2 regions of the Bradyrhizobium sp. SZCCHNS30572 genome follow, and region 1 is predicted to be linked to the other one. Evidence: riboswitches for the same ligand, from Rfam matches in the RefSeq annotation. Region 1 holds a riboswitch; the other holds the start of a gene.
What was found. Region 1 has a riboswitch for S-adenosylmethionine ahead of QX048_RS21330 (homoserine O-acetyltransferase). Riboswitches for the same ligand answer to the same signal wherever they lie in the genome.
Positions count from the first base shown of each region.

Region 2: another riboswitch for S-adenosylmethionine. It lies ahead of QX048_RS19115 (O-succinylhomoserine sulfhydrylase); the one in region 1 lies ahead of QX048_RS21330 (homoserine O-acetyltransferase).

Region 1 is NZ_JAUESY010000007.1:338,023-341,845, forward strand. Features, by position in the region: gene hisC (histidinol-phosphate transaminase) at 1-744, opposite strand, end outside; gene QX048_RS21325 (chorismate mutase) at 782-1,615, opposite strand; SAM riboswitch at 1,813-1,892, shown strand; gene QX048_RS21330 (homoserine O-acetyltransferase) at 1,984-3,198, shown strand; gene metW (methionine biosynthesis protein MetW) at 3,202-3,823, shown strand, end outside.
Region 2 is NZ_JAUESY010000006.1:447,809-451,631, forward strand. Features, by position in the region: gene QX048_RS19110 (GDSL-type esterase/lipase family protein) at 1-1,119, shown strand, start outside; gene QX048_RS19115 (O-succinylhomoserine sulfhydrylase) at 1,197-2,405, opposite strand; SAM riboswitch at 2,482-2,561, opposite strand; gene QX048_RS19120 (2'-deoxycytidine 5'-triphosphate deaminase) at 2,674-3,780, shown strand.

The DNA of each region.
Region 1 (3,823 bases):
CCCACGGATTCGGTTGATCGCATCGACGATGTGCGCCGGGCCGAACATCCAGCCGACACGGAGCGCCGCGAGGCCGTGGATCTTGGAAAAGGTATGAGTGACGACCGTGTTCTCGGTCGTCGCCACCAGCTCGAGCCCGAACTCGTAGTCATTGCGCGAAACGTAGTCGGCATAGGCGGCGTCGAGCACCAGCACGACATGCGACGGCAGGCCGGCACGCAGCCGCTTGACCTCGTCGAACGGGATGTAGGTGCCGGTCGGGTTGTTCGGGTTGGCGAGCCAGACCAGCTTGGTGCGCGGCGTCACCGCGGCAAGGATGGCGTCGACATCGGTGCGATACTCCGTCTCCGCGGCAACCACGTTCCTGGCGCCGCAGGCCATGGTCGCGATCGGATAGACCAGGAAGCCGTGCGCGGTGGAGATCGCCTCGTCGCCTTGGCCGAGAAAGGTGTGTGCCAGCAGATTGAGGATCTCGTCGGAGCCGGCGCCGCAGACGATGCGGTCGGGATCGAGGCCGTAGGTGCGGCCGATCGCCTCGCGCAGCACCCGGGAGGTCCCTTCCGGATAATCTTCCAGATGCGTGGCCGCGCTCTTGAACGCCTCGATCGCCCTCGGCGAGGGACCAAACGGGGTCTCATTGGCCGACAGCTTGAAAACCTTGCGGCCAGGCTCCGGCTTGGGACTCTTGCCCGGCGTGTAGGGCGCGATGTCGAGGATGCCGGGGTTCGGCACGGGGCGGTTCATCATCAACTCCGGAAAATCATCACTGGCGCGAGGCGTCTCAGCTCGGAACCGTATAGCGTTTCGCATGGCCGCCGACGAGGGCCGTCGAGCGGACCGAGGCGCCCGCCGCGATTAGGGCAGCCTTGATCTTGTCGAGGTTCGACGGCGCCTCGATCGACACCAGCAGCGCGGCGCCGTCGAAGGCGGTATCGGGCACCGCGACCACGTCGGCCAGCGGCGACAGCGCGCGCGACACCTGCGCATTCCAGCCGGAGACGCGGATGCTCCAGGTCTCGACCTCCAGCACGAGCGCGTCGTCGGCGACCCGCGACACCGCGAACACCGGCAGCGCCGCCGGATGGTCGGCACGCTCGATGAACGGCATCCGGGCGATGATCTTCGGCGCGCCCACGGGCTCGAGCGTGATCCACCACGGCGTATGCCCCGATGTCGTCGACACCAGCGCAAGATCGCCCTTCGAGCGCGCCACGGCTTCGACGGCGGCCTGGGCGCTGAAATGGGCGACATAAGGCACCACGAAGCCGAAATGGAACCTGGCGGAATCGCGCATCGCGGATTCGCCGACCGACACGTCGGCGTGAACCGAGAACGGCGCCTGCACGTAAGTGAACGTCGAGACGATCACGCGCCAGATGCCCTCGACGGTGTCGAGCGGCAGGATGCCGCGATGGCGCTGCACCAGGCGCCGCATCATGTCGGCCTCTCGCGCCGGCCGGAATGCCGAGCCGACCTCCTGGGTCTTCTTGACCTTGATCAGCCGGTCGATGATGTCGGCCCTGTTCATCAGGAGCTGATGGACCTGCTCGTCGATCGCGTCGATCTCCTTGCGCAAATCGGCAAGCGAAGGCGGGGCAGGCGGCGGGTTGGACATGGGCTGGTCACTCTTCGCAGGCCACCGGTTAACGTGCGGCCGACTGGAACGGATGTCGTTCTCTCCGATGCGGGAGACGCGCGCAACAGCAAGTTTACCTTGTGCCGCCTAGGCTTGGCTGGTTTGCAGCCGTGGGGCGCCCGATCGGCGGTCAACCCCAGCTTGCCTTGACGCGGAGCGCCCGCGGGACTAGTTTCTGCCTGTTCCGTGGTCATTTGAGCCGGCCGGCTTGCAGCCACGTTAAAAAACTCGCTAAACAGGCCGGGGACGTTATCGATCCCGGCCGAACCCCAGTTCAGGCCGGGTTTTTCATGGCCTGATATGTCACGTTGTTCGGGAGCCCTTGCCGGATGGCCGGGGTGAGAGACATGACAGGCCTGACGCCGAAACCCACCTCCGCGCTGCGCACGATTGCGCCCGAAGAGCGCTCGCACGAGGTCGATCATCCGAGCTCGCTGGTCGCGCAGTTCGGCGCTGACAAGCCGCTCAGGCTCGATTGCGGCGTCGACCTGTCGCCGTTCCAGATCGCCTACCAGACCTATGGCGAACTCAACGCCGACAGGTCCAACGCGGTCCTGGTCTGCCACGCCCTGACCGGCGACCAGCACGTCGCCAACCGCCATCCCGTCACCGGCAAGCCCGGCTGGTGGGAGACGCTGGTCGGCCCTGGCCGCCCGCTCGACCCGAGCCGTTATTTCATCATCTGCTCGAACGTGATCGGCGGCTGCATGGGCTCGACCGGCCCGGCCTCGCTGAATCCCGCCACCGGCAAGGTGTGGGGGCTCGATTTCCCGATCATCACCATCCCCGACATGGTGCGCGCTCAGGCCATGCTGATCGATCATCTCGGCATCGACACGTTGTTCGCCGTGGTCGGCGGCTCGATGGGCGGCATGCAGGCGCTGCAATGGACGGTGGCCTATCCCACCCGCGTGTTCGCGAATCTCGCGATCGCCTGCGCGACGCGGCATTCGGCGCAGAACATCGCCTTCCACGAGCTCGGCCGCCAGGCCGTGATGGCCGATCCCGACTGGGACCACGGCCGCTACGGCGACAAGGGCACTCATCCGCATCGCGGCCTCGCGGTGGCACGGATGGCCGCGCATATCACCTATCTGTCGGATGCCGCCCTGCATCGCAAGTTCGGCCGCCGCATGCAGGACCGCGAACTGCCGACCTTCTCGTTCGACGCCGATTTCCAGGTCGAGAGCTATCTGCGCTATCAGGGCTCGTCCTTCGTCGAGCGCTTCGACGCCAACTCCTATCTCTATCTGACGCGGGCGATGGACTATTTCGACATCGCCGCCGATCATGACGGCGTGCTGGCGGCGGCGTTCCGCGGCATCCAGACCCGCTTCTGCGTGGTGTCCTTCACCAGCGACTGGCTGTTTCCGACCGCGGAATCGCGGGCGCTGGTGCATGCGCTCAATGCCTCCAGCGCGCGGGTGTCGTTCGCGGAGATCGAGACCGACAAGGGGCACGACGCGTTCCTGCTCGACGTCCCCGAGTTCTTCGAGATCGCCAGCGCCTTTCTCGATTCCGCCGGCAAGGCGCGCGGCCTCAACGCCGCGAACGGAGGCTGAGCCATGAGCATGCAGGGCGTGTTGCCGCTGAACGGCTTTTCCGGCGGCGAGGTGCTGGCCTATCGACCGGATCATCTGCTGGTCGCCGGCATGGTCGAGCGCGACTCCAAGGTGCTCGACATCGGCTGCGGCGACGGCGATCTCTTGCAGCTGCTGGAGAGCCGCGGCATCGACGGCCGCGGCATCGAGCTGTCGCGCGAGGGCGTCAATCATTGCGTCGCCAAGGGGCTCGCGGTGGTGCAGGGCGACGCCGACACCGATCTCGTCGACTATCCCGACGATGCGTTCGACTACGTGATCCTGTCGCAGACCTTGCAGGCGACGCGGCAGCCCAAGGTCGTGCTGGAGAATCTGCTGCGCATCGGCCGTCGCGCCATCGTCACCTTTCCGAATTTCGGCTTCTGGCGGCTGCGCCTGCAACTGCTCGTCGGCGGCCACATGCCGCGAACCGACAATCTGCCCTTCACCTGGTACGACACGCCGAACATCCATTTCTGCACCATCAAGGACTTCGTGCAGCTCTGCGATGAGATCGGCGTCAAGATGGAGCGCGCCGTCGCGCTTGATAGTTACGGCCGTCCCTTGCGCGTCGCGATGCCCTGGTGGTTCTGGAACATGTTCGGCG
Region 2 (3,823 bases), on a different contig from region 1:
AAGCTTTCGGCCGTTGCGGTCATTGCCATCGCCCTCGCGCTGAGCCCGCAGAAGGTACGGGCGCAGAGCGCAGCGCCGGCTGCACCCGCCGCGCTTTCCGATGTGGAGAGCTCCGGTCCGAAGCCTCCGTTGATCAGCGAGCTGCGACCGAGCATCGGTCACATCACATTGGCGCAGGCGAACGATCAGATGCGCGGGCCGATCGCCGCGGTGCGCCCGGCGGCCACGACCTCGCCGCCCGCGGCGACGACCGCGCCGGCCATGACCGATGCACAGCCGCCGGCTGCAGCCGGGCAGGCCGTCGCGGCCACGCCGCCGCAATCGCGCAGCATCACCGAGCGGGCGATCGACAAGGTCAAGCAGGTCGCCAAATCGGCCACCGACATCTTCAACCGCGTGCCGTGCCTGCCGCCGAAGGGTGTCGCCAAGAAGAACTTCATTTCGCTGCCGCACGTCGCCAACAAGCTCGCCTCCGGCCTGCCGGTCGTGATCGTCGCCTTCGGCTCATCGTCGACGCAGGGCTTTGGCGCGAGCGCGCCGGACTACACCTATCCGAACCGGCTCGCCGCGCAGTTGCGCCGGCAATATCCCATGGTCGACATCAGCGTCATCAATGCCGGCGTCGGCGGCGAGGATGCGCCGGAGATGATGAAGCGACTGGAGACGTCGGTGATCGACCGGCGTCCGGATCTCGTGATCTGGCAGGTCGGCACCAATGCCGTGCTGCGCGATCTCGATCCGGCCGAGACCGCCAGGCTGGTCGAGGATGGCGTCGCCAAGATCCAGGCGGCGGCCTCCGATGTCGTGCTGGTCGACCTGCAATATTCGCCGCGCGTCAACGAGCGCTCGGAGAACGCCAGCCGCATGAACAAGCTGCTCGGGCGTATTGCCGAGCTGCATCACGCCGGCATCTTCCCGCGCTTCGAGGTGATGCGCGACTGGCACGAGCGCCAGGCGATCCCGATCAACGAGTTCGTGATCTCGGACGGCCTGCACATGAGCGATTGGGGCTATGCCTGCTTCGCCCAGTTGCTCGGCGACGACATCATCCGCTCGGTCGGCCAGGTCAAGCTCGGCATCAACGCACCGGCCGAGGTGCCGACCTATCGGCCGATGTGATCGAGCGCGAGTGGGAAACAGCGAGTAGCGAATAGGGAAAGAGATCCTACTACTCGCTACTCTCTATTCGCCATTCGCTACGCCGCGCTGAGGGCGGCGTCGAGATCCTCGATCAGATCGTCGGCATGCTCGAGTCCGGCGGAGAAGCGGATGAAGCCCTCGCTGATGCCGAGCTCGGCGCGCGCCTCCGGCGTCAGCCGCTGATGCGTCGTCGTCGCCGGGTGCGTGACCAGCGTCTTGGCGTCGCCGAGATTGTTGGAGATGCGCGCGAGCTTCAGGCCGTTGAGCGTACGGAACGCAGCCGCCTTGCCGCCCTTGACCTCGAAGCCGACCAGGGTCGAGCCGGCGCGCATCTGCTTGCGGACGGTTGCCGCCTGCGGATGGTCCTCGCGGCCCGGATAGATCAGCCGCGAGATCTTCCGATGCGCGGCGAGGAAGTCGGCCACCTTCGCCGCCGTCTCGGTCTGCGCGCGCACGCGCACCGCCAGGGTCTCCAGGCCCTTGAGCAGGACCCAGGCGTTGAACGGCGAGATCGACGGGCCGGTCTGGCGCATGAAATTGTGGATGTGCTCGGCGATGAACGCCTCCGACGACAGGATCACACCGCCGAGGCAGCGGCCTTGGCCGTCGATGTGCTTGGTCGCGGAATACACCACGACGTCAGCGCCGAGCGCGAGCGGGCTCTGCCAGATCGGGGTGGCGAACACGTTGTCGACGATCAGCCGCGCGCCATGGGCGTGCGCGATCTCGGCGATGGCGGGGATGTCCATCACGTCGAGCGTCGGATTGGTCGGGCTCTCCAGGAAGAACGACTTGGTGTTGGGTCTGACCGCCTTCTGCCATTGGTCGAGGTCGAGCCCATCGACCAGGGTCGACTCGATGCCGTAGCGCGGCAAGAGATCCTCGACCACGTAGCGGCACGAGCCGAACAGCGCCTTGGCCGCGACAACGTGGTCGCCGGCACGGAGGGGAGCCAGGATTGCCGTGGTGACCGCGGCCATGCCGGTTGCGGCCGAGCGGCAGGCCTCGGCGCCCTCGAGCTCGATCATGCGGCGCTCGAACATCGCCGTGGTGGGATTGGAGAAGCGCGAATAGATGAAGCCGGGATCCTCGCCCTTGAAGCGCGCCTCGCATTCCTCGGCGGTGGCGTAGACGAACCCTTGGGTGAGATAGAGCGCCTCGGCGGTCTCGCCGAATTCGGAGCGCAAGGTGCCGGAATGCACCAGCCTCGTTTCGGGACGATAGTGGGCGAACGACGCCGGCGCCTTCGCGGGGGACTTCGACATGTGACCTCCATCGTGGCCACCGCCTCGGGCGATGGGCACAAAAAAACCGGCCTGGGAAAACTCCTCACGGCCGGGATCACAATCGTCCCCGGCCTGTTTAGCGACTTATTTAACGTGGCTGCAAGCCGGCCGGCTCAAATCACCACGGGATAAGTCGTGCTCATAGTCGCAACCGGCCTTTCCGTCAAGCCAGCCATCGGATAACCGGTCAAAAGACCCTATATTGGCTCCATAAGCCGCCGTTCCGGCGCCTGCAAAGGATCAGGTCTTGCCGTTTTCGCTCAGCCCCGACGCCCACGGCATCCTCCCCGATCGCATGATCGTGGCGATGACGGAGGCTGGCCTGATCATCCCCGAATATGATTTCGTCGAGAGCCAGATCCAGCCGGCGAGCCTCGATCTGCGGCTCGGCGACGTCGCCTATCGCGTGCGTGCGAGCTTCCTGCCCGGGCCGGGCGCGACGGTCGCCGAGCGCATCGACGAGCTCAAGCTGCACGAATTCGCACTTGCCGACGGCGCGGTGCTGGAGACCAACTGCGTCTACATCGTACCGCTGTTGGAGAGCCTGGCGCTGCCCAAGGACATCGTCGCGGCCGCCAATCCGAAAAGCTCGACCGGGCGGCTCGACGTGTTCACCCGCGTGATCGCCGACGGCACGCGACGCTTCGACATGATCGGCGCGGGCTATCACGGCCCGCTCTATGCCGAGATCAGCCCGAAGACGTTCCCGGTCCTGCTGCGCGAGGGCTCGCGCCTGTCCCAGGTTCGCTTCCGCTATCGCGACGCGGTCCTGTCGGAGGACGAACTGATCGCGCTGCACCAGGCCGAGCGACTGGTGGATCGCGACGATGCCGATCTCACCGGCGGCGTCGCGCTTTCCGTCGACCTGTCCGGCAGCAATGCGAACGGCAATGTCGGCTATCGCGCCAAGCGCCACACCGGCGTCGTCGACGTCGACCGCCGCGCCGGCTATCCGGTCGAGGAGTTCTGGGAGCCGATCAAGGCACGTCCCGACGGCAGCCTCATTCTCGATCCCGGCGAGTTCTACATCCTGGCCTCCAAGGAGGCCGTGCAGGTGCCGCCGGACTATGCCGCGGAGATGGTGCCGTTCGATCCGCTGGTCGGTGAATTCCGTGTTCATTACGCCGGCTTCTTCGATCCCGGCTTCGGCTATGCCGGCGCCGGCGGGCAGGGCTCGCGCGCGGTGCTAGAGGTGCGCTCGCGCGAGGTGCCGTTCATCCTCGAGCACGGCCAGATCGTCGGCCGTCTCGTCTACGAGAAGATGCTGGCGCGGCCGAATGCGATGTATGGCAGCCGCATCGGCTCCAACTACCAGGCCCAGGGCCTGAAGCTCTCCAAGCATTTCCGTCTCTGAGCGCGGCTGCGTCTGCCGCGCACCCCCAATGCGCCTGCCGCAC